Sporosarcina pasteurii: one gene and its partner. The protein of the gene in region 1 interacts with the protein of each later gene in a pairwise test. Links are inferred from orthologs where the notes say so. Each region holds a gene or a part of one and is shown on either strand. Other genes may lie near its edges.

Evidence for each region.
Region 2: the proteins of AB1H92_RS12900 (region 1) and AB1H92_RS03595 interact in binary tests that used the Bacillus subtilis proteins (3 or more experiments, as listed by UniProt). The link is inferred for Sporosarcina pasteurii from one-to-one orthologs.

Annotation. Positions count from the first base shown.
Region 1 is NZ_CP160452.1:2,685,428-2,693,242, reverse strand. The notes cover bases 3,156-6,155. They hold AB1H92_RS12900 (ABC transporter permease), read left to right. Parts: upstream 3,156-4,025; coding sequence 4,026-5,285; downstream 5,286-6,155. Other genes in these bases: AB1H92_RS12895 (DNA repair exonuclease), read left to right, coding at 5,564-6,155; AB1H92_RS12905 (ABC transporter ATP-binding protein), read left to right, coding at 3,156-4,033. Also shown: AB1H92_RS12925 (coproporphyrinogen III oxidase), read left to right, coding at 1-1,113; AB1H92_RS12920 (enoyl-CoA hydratase), read left to right, coding at 1,263-2,045; AB1H92_RS12915 (methylglyoxal synthase), read right to left, coding at 2,153-2,551; AB1H92_RS12910 (YhzD family protein), read right to left, coding at 2,646-2,831; more of AB1H92_RS12905, read left to right, coding at 3,134-3,155; more of AB1H92_RS12895, read left to right, coding at 6,156-6,781; AB1H92_RS12890 (AAA family ATPase), read left to right, coding at 6,790-7,815.
Region 2 is NZ_CP160452.1:784,018-792,475, forward strand. The notes cover bases 2,872-6,514. They hold AB1H92_RS03595 (efflux RND transporter permease subunit), read right to left. Parts: upstream 6,180-6,514; coding sequence 3,072-6,179; downstream 2,872-3,071. Other genes in these bases: AB1H92_RS03600 (TetR/AcrR family transcriptional regulator), read left to right, coding at 6,481-6,514. Outside these bases: AB1H92_RS03575 (NAD-dependent deacylase), read left to right, coding at 1-387; AB1H92_RS03580 (DUF3298 and DUF4163 domain-containing protein), read right to left, coding at 391-1,002; AB1H92_RS03585 (YkvA family protein), read left to right, coding at 1,160-1,525; AB1H92_RS03590 (S-adenosyl-l-methionine hydroxide adenosyltransferase family protein), read right to left, coding at 1,589-2,449; more of AB1H92_RS03600, read left to right, coding at 6,515-7,323; AB1H92_RS03605 (exonuclease SbcCD subunit D), read left to right, coding at 7,650-8,458. UniProt on the Bacillus subtilis protein: Required for self-resistance to surfactin, an antimicrobial lipopeptide surfactant produced by B.subtilis. Also required for swarming motility.

The DNA of each region.
Region 1 (7,815 bases):
GCGATTGAAAACTTGATGACGAACTACCGAGTGTCTCGCGAAAAAAGTGAATTGCTTGCGCATATCGCCTCAATTCAAAAGAAAGCAGTCCCAGACTTATATGACTTGAAAAAAGAAGTGAGTATCTATATCGGAATTCCATTTTGTCCGACAAAATGTGCGTATTGTACGTTTCCTGCTTATGCCATTCGTCGAACAAATGGACGAGTCGATTCATTTTTAGATGGCTTGCACGAAGAAATTCGTGAAATGGGGAAATGGTTATCTGAAAAGGATATGACCATCACAACGATTTATTTTGGCGGTGGCACACCAACTTCCATTGAAGCAGAAGAAATGGATGCCTTATACAAAACGATGTATGATTCATTCCCAAATATGGACAAAGTAAGGGAAATCACTGTCGAAGCAGGTCGCCCGGATACAATCACGCCTGAAAAAATTGACGTGTTGAAGAAATGGGGCATAGACCGAATCAGTGTCAATCCGCAATCTTATACAGATGAAACGTTAAAGGCAATTGGTCGCCATCATACGGTTCAAGAGACAATTGATAAGTTTTGGCTATCTAGAAATATGGGCATGAAAAACATTAATATGGATTTAATTATCGGATTGCCCAATGAAGGCATGGAAGAATTTGAACATTCCTTGCAAGAAACGGCGAAAATGCAGCCTGAGTCGCTTACAATTCATACATTATCATTTAAGCGGGCATCTGCAATGTCACAAAATAGAGAGCGATATAAAGTTGCGGACCGCAAAACGGTGGAACGAATGATGAAGCGCGGTGAGAAATGGACTGCTGAAAACGGCTACCATCCTTATTACTTATATCGTCAAAAAAATATCTTAGGCAACTTGGAGAATGTAGGGTACTCAAAACCAGGTGAGGAAAGTATATATAATATCGTCATTATGGAAGAAGTGCAGACGATTATTGGTGTTGGTTGTGGAGCCTCGAGTAAATTTATTCACCCGGAAACAGGGAAGATTACACAGTTTTACAATCCGAAAGATCCAGCAGCTTATATTATGACTTATGACGAATCGATTGAGAAGAAATTAGCACACTTAGATGCGATTTTCCCGACTGTGGAAAAACCAGTGTAGATGAATGAAACTCTTTTATGTGGAGAAAAAATGATACTCCGCATGAAAGAGTTTTTCTATTTTAGGAACAAAAAATAAAGGAGTTTAGTTAAGTAAGTCGAATAGTATTAAGTGAATCACTATTCATTTATTTGAAAGAGGTGGGGGAATTGTCATATCAGACAATAAAGTTAAAAAAAGAAGGGCGTTTAGCACAGTTAATCCTTAATCGTCCAGATGCGATGAATGCGATGGATGAGGTAATGATGAAAGAGTTAGCAGATGCTTTTGAAGCACTACAGCAAGATCAATCTGTGCAAGTATTGCTAATCCATGGGGAAGGACGGGCATTTTCGGCAGGAGGAGATATTAAGAAAATGGTAGATCCGACGCGGCCGATGGAAATTGATAAAGTGATGGTAGACGTATCTCGCTTAGCGCTAGCATTATATCGTTTACCGCAAATTACAATTGCAACTGTCCATGGCGCAGCGGCAGGATTAGGATTTAGTTTAGTGTTAGGATGCGATTATATTATCGCAGAGGAAGAAAGTAAGTTAGCGATGAACTTTATCGGAATTGGCTTAGTGCCTGATGGGGCAGGACACTTTTTCTTAAAGGAACGTGTGGGCGTTCCGGAAGCGAAGAAAATCATTTGGTCCGGGAAAGTGATGCAAGGGAAAGAAGCGCTAGAAGTCGGCTTAGCTGATGAAATTGTCGTTGAAGGGCAGGCATTAAAAGCTGGCAAACTTTATGCAGAAAAGTTATTAGCATCGCCAATTGCGGCAATGATTGCAACGAAGAAAATATTGCACGACGGTAAAATCGCAGATCTCGAAAATATTCTTAAGTTGGAAAGTGAATCACAAATCGCGATGCGGAAAACAACTGATCATATAGAAGGAATAAAAGCTTTTGTTGAAAAAAGAAAGCCTGTGTTTGTAGGAGAGTAATAAAAACACCGAACACCATCTAACTAGGAGGTGTTCGGTGTTTTTGTATCAATCAAAAATACCGAGTATGTACCCGAGTGACTGTCGAGTATATACCTGGTATTTTTTTATTGCTTCATATGTTTTCGCCAATCAAAATCGCCGCTTTCAATCGACTTAAGAAGAAGCTCGGCGGTTGCGCTATTTGTTGCGAGTGGAATTCGGTAAACATCACAAAGTCGCAGCAAAGCACTTACGTCTGGTTCGTGGGGTTGAGCCGTGAGCGGATCGCGGAAGAAAATAATTAAATCGATGTCATCCGTTGCAATCATCGCCCCGATTTGTTGGTCGCCCCCTAAAGGTCCTGACATTAACCGTTCGATTTTTAAGTTCGTCTCGGCCATAATTCTTTTACCCGTTGTGCCCGTCGAATAAAGCTCCTGCTTTTGAAAAAAATGTTCGTATGCAATGGTGAAGTTGACCATCTCATTCTTCTTTTCGTCATGGGCGATTAAAGCAATCTTCATAACAACACCTCTTCTAATCATCAGTTTACATGTATCAACATCACACGACGCAATTTTAAAAAATCTCTCGAAAATTGTGTCGTTACCAAAAACATTAGCTATGAAATAGGATCAGTTTCCCGGTTGGAGATGCCAGACGATGCGTAGATTCGAGTAGATTTTTTTCTTCCAGAATCGCATGTCCTTTTTCTTTTGCCTCTTCATCATTACCAGCTTCAACAGATTCATCCATAATGACAGTTCCATTTGATTCGTATGCTGTTAGTTTGTACACTTTCATGATTTTCTCTCCCCCATTCATTGACTGCTTTTAGTATACTATGAAAGATTTTAAAATGGAACTTGTAAAATCGGCTTGACGCGCATCGAATGTAAAGTAGACACTACCTGTAGTATGCATGACTTAAGCACGAATCAAATTTCGGTTAGCTTTATTTTCTCCCGAACGTAGCTGATGTAATTCATCTCTTCCATAAATTTAGCAGCTTTGAGCGTACAAAACATTAATTCAGCGATAAAATTGAAACTTCTATCATAGAAATTCGTATATGCTTAGTATGGATGAAAGGGAGGAAATTTGTCATGAGTTTGCAACTAGAGAACGTAACGAAACGTTTTGGTAATTTTACAGCCGTTGATAATTTAACATTATCGGTTGAACAAGGAATAATGTATGGATTTTTAGGCGCGAATGGAGCTGGAAAAACGACAACGTTTCGAATGATTTTAGGCTTATTAAATGCAAATGAAGGAAGAATTACGTGGAATGATTCAGCTATTTCCTATGCGACTAGCCCAGAAATTGGTTATTTGCCGGAAGAAAGAGGGCTTTATCCAAAGATGAAAGTTGAAGATCAGTTGATTTTCCTCGGGCAATTAAGAGGCATGAAAAAAGCGGATGCGAAAGCTGCATTGAAACAATGGTTGGAGAGAATGGAAATCCCTCATTATGCGAATAAAAAGGTAGAAGAGCTCTCCAAAGGTAATCAACAAAAAATTCAGGTCATCGCCTCACTTATACATCAGCCACGATTACTCATTTTAGACGAACCGTTTTCTGGATTAGACCCTGTTAACGTTGAAATGCTGAAAAATGCAATTCTCGAATTTAGAAACAATGGGGCGACAATCATTTTTTCAAGTCACCGCATGGATCACGTTGAAGAGTTATGTGAACAACTAAGCATTATTCATCATGGAAAACAAGTTGTGAATGGTTCATTACGAGAAGTAAAGCGGTCATTCGGCAAGCAAAATGTTCGAATCCACTCGGAACATGACTTATCTTCACTTGCCAATATCGCAGGAGTTACTTCAATACAAAAGTCAATCGAAGGTGCTGTCTTTCAAGTCGAAACAGAAGAAGTAGCTCATGCGCTTTTGGAAGCTGCATTACGATTCGGGGCAATTCGTCATTTTGCGATTGAAGAACCATCCTTACAAGATATTTTCATTGAAAAGGTGGGGAACGTACATGCGTGAATTTATGCTGATTTTCAAGCAGGCATTCGTCACGAAGGGAAAAACGAAGTCGTTTATTATTACGACCGCAATTATGATTGCCGGTATATTTTTATTAGCCAACATGACTTCGATTATTGATACAGTTAAAAAGATAGGTGGCGAAAGTTCTGAAGAGATTTTATATGTCTTCGATGAAAGTGGCCAAGTATTTGAAAGTTTAGAAGCACAATTTATGCTTAATGAGTCAGAAGTTACGTTGAATTTAAGTACGAAAGATAAAGAGGTCTTAATCGAGGAAGTGAGAAACGATAAAATTGACTCGTTAGTTGTGATTGATTTAACAGCTGACAATACAATCGAATCCACTTATTACACAATGAGTTCAATGGAATATATGCTTCCCATGATGATTGAAGATGCGCTCCAATCGATCCAAACGGAATTGAAAGCAGCAGAACTTTCCTTGACAGGGGAGCAAGTGCAAACATTATTTACACCGGTTCAATTTGAGACACATTCCCTCTCGCCTTCTGCAAAGTCTGAAGAAGAGTTAAATCAAGCGCGCGGACTTGTTTATGTATTAATGTTCTTAATATACTTTGCGGTCATTTTTTATTCCAATATGATTGCAATGGAAGTGGCCACAGAAAAATCTTCACGTGTGATGGAAATATTAATTTCGAGTGTGTCACCAGTTAAACATTTATTTGCCAAAGTACTGGGCATTGGTACACTTGGTTTATTACAAATGGCGCTGCTCGGAGCTTCGGCTTTTATCGCATTGAAAACTACTTCAGCAGATATGGTTGACGGATTATTCATGTTTTTTGGCTTTTCGAACTTGGATGTCGGGACAATTATTTATGCGATCGTTTTCTTTTTGCTTGGATATTTTTTATATGCAACGCTTGCAGCACTTTTAGGTTCGCTCGTCAGTCGTACAGAAGATGTAAACCAAATGATTATGCCGATGACATTTCTAATCATTATTGCGTTTATGCTTGCAGCGGCGGGAATTGGCAACCCTGAGTTGGCGTACTTGAAGTATACATCGTATATCCCATTCTTCGCACCACTCGTCATGTTTTTACGGGTTGGGATGCTTGACTTGCCGATGTGGGAGCCAATATTGTCAATTGCGATTATGCTTATCACCATTTTTATCTTTGGCTGGTTTGGTGCGCGCGTGTACAAAGGCGGCGTCTTGATGTATGGCCCGTCACGCTCGTTGAAAGATATTAAAAAAGCGATTCAGCTTGGTAAAGAATAATCCATTTGAAAAATTTCGTAGGATGATAATGAATTAAATATGCATCCACCTATAAGAGAAAGCGACGTGCTTTGCTTGAAGGTGGATTTTTTATTTTAAGTACTGTGAACTCCGCTCCCTTGTCCTAGAACTCCGCCTTCGCGACGAATTCCGCTGCCTCTTTTGCGGATTCCTCTCGCCCCCAAACAAAGTCAATAATTATAGAAGGCGTTTCACGAAACGTATCATCTATGATAAAATAAGAACAAATATTCGTTGTGCGAGGGGGAGGGATTCTTTTGTCGAAGCTTCGTTTTTTACATACAGCTGATTTACATCTTGACACGCCATTTAAAGGGATGACCGGTTTACCGATAGAACGGTTTGACCAACTAAGAAATAGTACGTTTGAGGCATTTTCCGATTTAATAGAGTATGCGATCAAAACGAAACCAGATTTTGTGCTCATTGTTGGTGATATTTATGACGGGGAAGACAGGAGTCTACGCGCTCAATTAAAGTTCCAAGAAGGAATGAAAAAGTTAGATGAGGCTGATATTCCTGTATTTATTTCTTATGGAAATCATGATCATTTGAAAGGGAATTGGACAAGGTTTGATTTACCGGGAAACGTTCATGTTTTTGATGAGAAAGTAGGAGCACGAACGTTGAATATTCGGGGCGAAACGGTCAATGTTTACGGTTTTAGTTACGGTGAACGTCATATTCGTGAAGCGATGGTTGAACAGTATCCGGTGGCACCATCGGAAGGAATTCATATCGGTTTATTACATGGGAGTCTTGTGGGCGATGAATCTCATGCAGTCTATGCACCTTTTACGAAAGAAGCATTGCTGTCAAAGCGCTATGATTACTGGGCACTTGGCCATATTCATAAACGACAACAGCTTCATCAAGAACCTCCGATTGTGTATCCAGGTAATTTACAAGGACGACATCGAAATGAACGGGGCATGAAAGGATTTTACGAAGTGGCGCTCTCAAAAGGAGATGCACAACTCGAATTTGTTCCTGCCTCGACTATTGTATTTGAGCAAATATCGATTTCTTGTGCAGGTATTAAACATGCAGGTCAATGGTTTGAGGTTTGCACAACAGAATTAGACGCCTTCCAAGCGAAACAAGGTGCATCCATTTTAGAACTTCAAATGATAGATATTGATGAAGATGCGGCGGAATTATTTAACCAATCTACTGAAGAAGAATGGTTAATGACATTACGCGAATTTTTGCAAGAGCGAGAGCCGTTTGTTTGGATTAGCCGTATAAGTTACGAGCGAACGTTTATAAATCATGATGTCACTGAGGCGCTCATAAACCCAATTATATCAACAATGGAAAGTTGGACGTCGGAACAATGGCAAGACGTATTACAAGACGTTTATCAACATGCACGAAGCCTCAAATACTTGGAACGATTAACGGAAGATGACTTCAATGACATTCGAACTGAAGCAGAAAAAAGACTGATTGCCGAACTGTCAGAAAGGAAGTGAGGTAGCTCTTGAAAATTGATAAGTTAGTCATTTATGGATTTGGAAAACATGAAGACGTGACGATTGAACTCGGCCCGACGATGAACGTACTTTATGGACATAATGAAGCGGGGAAAACGACGATTCAGCAATTCATTTTACATATTTTATTCGGCTTTCCCGCTCGAAATAGTCCACTTTTACGCTATGAGCCGAAGTCGGGTGGAAGATACGGTGGGCAAGTTCATCTTGATGACAAACTATATGGAAAGTGTATTGTAGAACGGGTTCGTGGAAAATCAGCTGGAGATGTCACCGTGTATTTTGAAAACGGAGAGAAAGGTGAACAGGAAGCGTTAAATAAACTGCTTAGGCAATATGATCGTGCTTCGTTTGAATCTATTTTTGCTTTCTCGCTTTTACAACTTCAAGGTTTTGAGAAAATGGATGAACACGAATTGAGTCGTACGCTCCTAGCTTCAGGGACTACGGGTGTTGACGATTTATTGAAAGTTGAAGCAAAGATGGAAAGAGAAATGGATTTACTGTTTAAGAAAAATGGCAGAAATCCAGCAATCAATGCGAAGTTAAGCGAACTGCGGACATTGGAAACTCAGCTCCTAGAAGAACAAAGAAAGCTTGAAAATTATGCGCCAGCCGTTCATCGAATTAAAGAAATTGATGAACAATTGATGGTGTTACGAGAACAAAAAAGGGAGTATAATGACCAAGTTGGGGAATTAACGGTCAAGCGGCAAGTTTTACCGCTTTATTTAAAAAAGCGAAACCTTGAACATCAATATAATTCTGTGAAGGATCTTCGTTTTCCAACGGACGGAATGGAACGCTATGAGTCAATTGTGAATAAACTTGCGGATTCAGAAGCGTCTTACATCAGTATCGAACAGGAAATTAAAAAAATAGAAGAAATATTATCGGAAAAAGTGGAAGAGGAAAAAATTTCCGATTTGGAGCAGTTGGTCGCCATGGAGTCCGAATGGCATCGTTGGCTTTCCGCGTCATCTGCTTTGAAAAGTGAATACGAACAGGTGAAG
Region 2 (8,458 bases), 1.9 Mb from region 1 along the record:
AATGTACTGGAATTACATGGAACATTGCAAAAAGTACATTGTCAAACGTGTAAAAAAGAATATGATAGTTCAATGTATGAAAAGGAAGATTTTTACTGTGATTGCGGTGGCAAGCTAAGACCTTCCGTCGTTTTATTTGGTGAAGCATTGCCAGAAGGTCCTTTTATGAAAGCTGCCGAAGAAAGTGAAAAAGCTGATTTGTTTATCGTACTAGGGTCATCTTTAACTGTAACCCCTGCCAACCAATTTCCATTAATTGCAAAAGATTCAGGCGCGAAATTAGTGATTGTGAATCTAGAACCGACTCATTTTGATCATCATGCAGACCTTGTGATAAACGATAAAAAAATTGGTCAATTATTAGCTGATGTTGATCGTCGTCTGTAAAGGTTATGTGAATGACATCATTGTATCTAATGGTGCATTTGGTTGGATAATATCTTGTACATCTAGTATTGGGATTGGGAAGTATGGGAATCCCCAATAATAAGGAGTAATTTCATATAATTGAAAATACACAACAAGTGAAGTATCTGCGATATAGAAATCTTGGTCAGGTCGGATGCTTTTAAAAGGTTCTAATAAATCGACCTGCCATTTTTTTATATCTTTGTCTATGATCGTGGATAATTTCTTTACATAATCGCTATTTGATTTAAACAGTTCTTTTAGTGTGTATTGTTTACCGGTTTTCGTATCAAAAGTGAGTGATTTTACGATAGTCATCCCATGCGCGCCGCCCGTAAAAGAATAGACGATTAAATTTAAGCTTAAAATCCCTCTTTGATTGTTTTTGATTTCAAAATTTGCGATGAGTTCCACAAGATTTGGGGCATAATAACTTTGTTCTACTAGCAAATTATTTAATAAAGTGACGATGGCTGTATTAATTGCATGTTGGGCCTGTTGATTCTCTAAGTTATGGACAAGTGGATAATAGACATTAACATGAGGGGGCGTATTCGGCAATTTTTCGATGCGGATCGAAACGGGAAAATCCATACATCTCTTCCTTTCTACCTAAGTATCACCTTATACTATGTTAGGCGAATGAATAGGTGCACGAATGGAATCTCAAGTCGTCTTTTAATTATGTTGGATAATCAAATGTTAGGAAAGTGAAAAGTGCTATTGATAAGAAATTGGAGTGAGTTATACGATGAAAAAGGATTCGTGGATTAAACATAAAGAAGATCAGGCAACAGATGAACAGTTTTGGGATAAATTAATGAAATTTGGAAAACGAATAGGGGAGAAAACAGTTTATTACAGCTTACTTTTATATTATACTGCGAAAAGTCCATCAGTACCTAAGTCTTCGAAAATGATTATTGTCGGCGCGCTTAGTTATTTAATATTTCCAGTAGACGTCATCCCCGACTTTATCCCCGTTGTAGGACTTGCTGATGATAGTGCCGTCATTGCGGCAGCTGTGTATAAGGTGTTTTCTCATATTGATGATTCTATAAAAAATCAAGCGAAAGAAAAATTAACTACGATTTTTGGAGAAACCTCGGATAGTTGATTTTTAATTAATAAAAGTAGAAGGGAAGTATCAACTACCTTCTACTTTTTTGTATGGAAAACATCATTCGTATATAATACGTGGTGCTTTGCGAATGAAAACTTCCCAATTTGTTCCTGTCCCAATTCGATAAGCATCTGCGAAAGAACCTTGGTTAATGGCGATTCCGATATTGTCTAATGAATTTACATAAACAAGCGGTTCCCCAATATGCAAATCTGCAAACGAACGGCCATAGGTCATAATATTATTGTAAATCGTTCTCCCGTCCGTAATAATAGTAACTTCAAATGAATCTCCATGTTGTTTTGCGATTTTCCTGAATAGTTCACGACTGATATTCGTCCATAAGTTCCCGAATGGTCGATCTATAATATCGATGTTCCCCGAAATAATTTCATTTTCGATCGTAGCATTTTTAAGCGGCAATGAAATAATCTCATCCGTATTGAATGATGGCCCTACTTCTTCAAATTGAATCACATCTGCTGCAAGGCGTGCTGCTGTATAAGCAAAAATATCACGACCATGGAAAGTATGTGATTCTCCAGAATTCGGAAGGCGGTTAATAGATTCGTCAATTTCTCGAATTTCTGTAATGCCAATGGATGCGTTGACATGCGTTAACGTTCCGTTATCAGGTGTAACGATATAATGATTGTTAACGGTTTTTGCAACGACCGCACGACGATCCGATCCAACCCCAGGATCTACAATTGAAACGAAAACAGTTTCTTCTGGCCAATAACCGATTGCTTGAAGAAGACGATAAGAAGCTTCCCATAGATTATATTGAGGAATTTGATGTGTAACTTCAAAAATTGGAATCCCTAATTTCACTGAGTTTGCAACACCATGCATGGCACTGACTGCACCATCACTATTCCCGAAATCCGATTGAAAAACTAGTAATCCTTTTGTCATTGACTAACACTCCTAATCGTTATTTACTAAAGTACCGATGAACAAGCTATGTACAGTAAAAATGGAATAAAAAAACCCGCCCAAATCAACCTTACGATTGAAAAGGACGAGAATTATCTCTCGTGTTACCACCTTAATTCGTCGCTTATTCGCATAAGCAACCTCAGCTAGTACAGAATTCTGTGACGATGAATTCTAGACTGTGGCTTTGGTAACGGGGACCAACTCCCGCTGGTAGCTACTGATGCATGAGTATGCACGTTCAATCCAGAGCTCAGAGGCCATATTTCAAATGAAAGATTTTTTGCTTCTTCTCAGCTACCGAAGCTTTCTGGTAAAAAATCGAACATTTTACTTTTCTCTTCAACGCCTGTAAGTATTTATTAATAATTTACACGATTAGGAAATAATAGTCAACCCTTTTAGTAGATAAATCAAAAAACTTCGTTAAGTCTGAAGTAGACTGAACAAAAATAATATATCACTGGGATTAATCAATCCGCACAAATCCAAATAAACGATACTAGAATCCTAAAAAAGTTAGTCAAAATAAAAAGCCGTGTCCAGAATTTTATATCCTGGACACATATTCCATATTAAAGCTGATACTTAAATATTTATATCAATCATTTTCATATGCTTTTTTCTTTTTACGGAATCTGCTAAACAGTTCATAAACAAGTGGTACGAAAATCAACGTGAGAAGTGTTGAACTTGTGAGACCGCCAATGACAGTAATTCCGAGTCCTTTTGAAATTAGACCGCTACCTTCTGCACCAATTGCAAGTGGAACGAGCGCACCGATTGTTGCGATGGCTGTCATTAAGATAGGACGTAATCTGGTTGTTCCTGCCTCAAGAATCGCTTCACGCGTAGACAACCCTTGTTGTTCCATGTTAATGACGCGGTCGATGAGAACAATAGCGTTTGTAACAACGATTCCGATTAGCATCAATACGCCAATCATGGAAGATACACTAATCGTCTCACCAGCAATTAATAATCCGACGAGTGCTCCAATAACCGTGAATGGTAAGGAGAAGAGAACGGCAAATGGTGCAAGTCCGCCACCAAATGTAATGACTAAAATGAGATATACAATGGCAATCGCCGCTAGAATGGCTAAGCCAAGCTGTGTAAATGCTTCCGCGATATCTTCCGTCACACCGGCTGTATTGATTTCTACACCATCAGGTAGTGATAATTCATCAATTTTGCTCTGCACATTCATTGAAACTTTAGCAATGTCTTTTTCAGTAATCGTTGCTGAAACGCTTGCGAATATCTTTCCGTTTCGGCGAGAAACCGTATCTGAAGTTGTTCCTTCTTGTACTTCAACAAATTCAGAAATTGGGATTTCCATTCCGAAAGGAGATTGGACTGTTTCTTTCAATAAATCATCAATTGTTTGATGTTCTTTTTCTTCCGTGGCCACAACTACATCTATGGTATTGTTCCCATTTGTAATTTTCGTTAATACTTCACGTTGCTTCATTGGGTTTAATTCCATCCCGATTTGGGCTGTCGTTAATCCAAATTGAGTTAGTTTTTCTTGATCGGCAACGAGTTTGTATTCTTTATAGGATTTTGCCAAACTTGTTTTAACGTCTGCTAAATCAGCTTCGTCATTTAAGATGGATTCAATCTCCTTAATAACTGGTTCAATATCATCAATGTGATTGCCATAAACGTAATAGCTTAGTGCATTACTTGCACCACCCATACCGAAGTCTTGTGGTTTAAATTCGCCTTGTGTGTCTAAAGATTGAAGTTCTTCCATCGTATCTTCGGTGACCTTCGTAAAGTTTTTCGTGTCATTATCAAATATAACGAACATCAATGCACCGTTTGATGCGCCGGGTGACATTGGATTTTCTCCGCCAACAGAAACTTGAATTGTTTCAACGTCTTTTAAATCTGCTAAATACTTTTCAGCTTTTTGGACGTTTTTGTTGACTGTCTCTAAAGTTTCCCCTGGTTCAGGCGTGTACGTAATATACATCATCTTTTGTTCATCGTCAGGGAGGAAACTTACGCCGATAACGGGCACTAAAAATAAACTTCCGACGAGCAATGCAATAGAAATAATGGACGTGATGACTTTATGATTCAATGTCCAGTTCAACATTTTCTCGTAAGCAGTTGCCATTTTACCTTTATGTTCTTTGTGAACGCCACTATCTGTATATAGCTCTTTCTTGAATAAAGAATGAGCGAGCATAGGGACAATCGTAACTGCAACAATCAAAGAAGCGAGTAACGCAAAGACAATCGTTAATGCAAAAGGCATAAATAACTCTCCGACCATCCCGCCAACTAAACCGATTGGAAGGAAAACGGCCACTGTTACAAGCGTCGATGAAGTAATGGGTTTAAACATTTGTAGCGTTGCTTCACGGACTAGTGCTCTGCCTGTTAATTTTTCATTCGGTAAGTGCATTCTTCGATAAATATTTTCTACAACGACAATCGAGTCATCTATGACACGGCCAATTGCTACAGTCATTGCACCGAGTGTCATCATATTTAAGGTAATATCCATTAAATTTAGGAAGATAACCGCGATTAGGAGTGACATCGGAATGGACACGATTGAAATAATTGTTGATCTGAAATTACGTAAGAAAAGCATGATAATTAGGACCGCAAAAAGTGCACCAAATAATGCTTTATTGAGCATAGTATCAACGGATTCTTCAATTGGTTCACCTTGGTCAAGCGTTGTGGCAATTGTTACACCTTTATGTTCTTTTTCGAACTGCTTGATTTCGTCTTTTACTTTATTGACAACATCAACAGTATTCGATTGTTGTGCTTTGATAATTTGAACGGCAATGGCTTCTTTACCATTCGTTCTGGAAATCGATTCAGCTTTTCCGACAAGCTCAATTTTTGCGATTTCACCTAATGTAACAGTTGGCAATCCAGTCTTCTGTCCGGAGGGTGGAACTGTTCCTTCCATATCACCTTGGTTGCCTACTCCAGCTGGCATTACAGGGATTAAAATTTCTTTAAAGTCATCCACTGTCGTTACTTTTCCATCTACAATCACAGATTGTTCCTCGTCTCCGAACTGGAATAAACCTAATGGCATTTTGATATCGGAGCCTTTAATGATCATTTTAACCGTTTCTTCATCTAAATGAAGAGAAGCCATTTTTTCTTTATCAAATGTTAGACGGATTTCTTCGATTTGCTGTCCTGAGATGGATGCACTCGAAACACCTTCGATTGATTCTAGGCTAGGGACTAAGGAGTCTTCTACTTTTCTCGTTAACTCTTCTAAACTAGCATCACTATCAGAAACACTTACTGCTAAAACAGGGAAGGCGTTAATGCTAATCCTTCCAACGTCAGGTTCCATCGCATTTTCAGGAAGCTGAATATTTTTTAATGCCTCTTCTACTTCGCTTTCTGCTTTCTCCATATCTGTCCCAAAGCTAAATTCGATTTGCAGGGAAGAAGCATTCTGATAAGAGGTTGAATTAACAGAAGACACACCGCTTACATTCGCGACTGCCTTTTCTAAAGGATCCGAGATCTCATCAGCTACTTGATCTGGGGTAGCCCCTGGATAAATTGTCGTTACGCTAACGACTGGGATCGTAATATCAGGAATCGTTTCCAGTTTCATACGTGTGCCTGAATAAAGTCCGGCTACTGTAATAATAATTGTCAGGAGCCAAACCGCGAGTTTATTTCTCATTACAAAATTGACAATTGATTTCATAAGTACCTCCAAGGAATAATTTTGACCATTTGCAACGTGTGCATTATGATAGAACTAACTAGTCAGTCATAGAACTTATGTAGCTCTAAGTAAATGTAAATTACCTCTATTAAGTAGAATGAGCTAGACTATAGATTCATATTAATGACTGCTTGGTCAGAAGTCAACGAATACCATTATACAACTATGGAGATAGTAATAGTACTGACAATGAAAGTGAATGCAAACTAGAAGTGACCGGTCAGTCAAAGGTCAGGCATAACGGTACTTACAATCATTGAAAGGCTGAGGGGTTGTAAATTTGACAGATAGAAAAATATTAATTATTGAAAAGGCAGCAGAATTATTTGCGGAAAAAGGTTTTGATGCAACGTCCGTGCAAGATATAACAGATGCTTGTGGGATCTCAAAAGGTTCATTCTACCTTTCATTCAAATCGAAAGATAATTTATTGTTCTCGATCTTTGAATACTTTACAAATAAATTAATGAAAAGAATGGCCGAACTAAAAGATATCAATATTGAAGCACGTGAACGACTGAAGTTGTTTTTTAAGGTTCAATTCGAAGAAATCGCACGTTATTCGGATTTTATTTTAATGCAAATGAGAGAGCAAACAAATCCAATTAATGAAGAAATGTTACAGCTTATGAACAATATGAGAAGAAGAACCTATCAGTTACAAGAGGATGTACTCCTTGATGTCTATGGAGAAAAAGTTGAGCGTCATCTGCCTGATCTTCATGTGCTATTACACGGAATACTGACAGGATATATTGAAATCATTATTTTTAATAAAGATTCTTTGAATTATGAGGCGTTAGCAAAGTTTTTAGTAGCAAGAACCGATTCAATCGTGGCTGGATTAACCGAACCACTTTTACGTCAGGAGCAATTAATTGGTTTTGAAATCGATATGAATGAGCTACTCCTGTCAACTTCAGAAATAATAGAAGAAATTCGAACGTTAAAACAAGAACGTCTCGAGGAAGATATACAAATCAGTTTGGATGTGATTGAAGAAGAACTGTTATCGGAGACCGTTCGAAAACCTGTTATATTAGGTATGATTTCAAATTTAAAAGAAGATATACGAACTGAAAAGGTAGTGCGTAAACTTCAGTTATACTTAAAAAATCTATAAAATAGATTACCTCAGCTTTAAAAGCGTAGCAATGTTGACTCAGAACATTTCTGCGCTTTTCCTATTGGATTGTTGTATGGGAGTTGACCAGCAACAAATGCTAAATATTAGAATAGCAGGTATAGAAGTTTAAATAAAAAAAGTGACACTTAATTGACTGGAGTGGAAAGCGTCCGCTCGGAACGGAAGTCAATGTTTTAACCAGTAACTCTATCTCAGGAATTATAAGTTGAATTCATTTTTTGACTTATCTAGTGGTGCTTTCACTTTAGTTGTAAAGTGCTGTAAAGTAGGAGTAAGTGTGTATTAAAAAAGGAGAGAGCAACTTGAAAATCTTTCATACAGCGGATTGGCATTTAGGGAAACTTGTTCAAGGTGTTTATATGACGGAAGAACAATCATATATATTAGAGCAGTTTATCGAAGCGATTGAAGAGGAGCAACCTGATGCAGTCATTATTGCAGGTGACTTATATGATCGGGCAGTGCCGCCAACAGAAGCGGTAGCCTTGTTTGACAATGTCCTTAAAAGTATAGTAGTAGACTTAGATGTACCAGTGATCGCAGTTGCTGGCAACCATGACAGTCCTGGTAGACTTCAGTTCGGTAGCCAATTTATGCGAGAAAATGGGTATTACATTGCCGGAAAGATGACGAAAGAAATTAAACCGGTGATTTTAAACGATGAATTTGGTGAAGTTCATTTTCATCTTGTGCCTTTTGCTGATCCTTCAGTCGTTCGGAACCTTTATGATGACGCCGAGATTACGAATCATCAAAGTGCCATGGCAAAAATAATGGAATCGATTTCCGCGAAAATAGATCATAAAGCAAGACATGTATTTGTAGGACATGCTTTTGTGACGCCGCATGGTGAAAGTGAAGAGAATACGAGTGATTCAGAAAGACCAATTGCGATTGGTGGGGCAGAATATGTTTCTGCTCGTTTATTTCAACCATTTCATTATACGGCATTAGGGCATTTACATCAGGCGCATTATGTGTTGAATGAAAACATTCGGTATGCAGGTTCGCCTCTAAAATATTCAATTTCAGAAGAACATCATAATAAAGGATTTTTCATCGTGAGCCTCGACGGGGAAGGTAACACGACGATTGAAAAGAGAGATTTAAT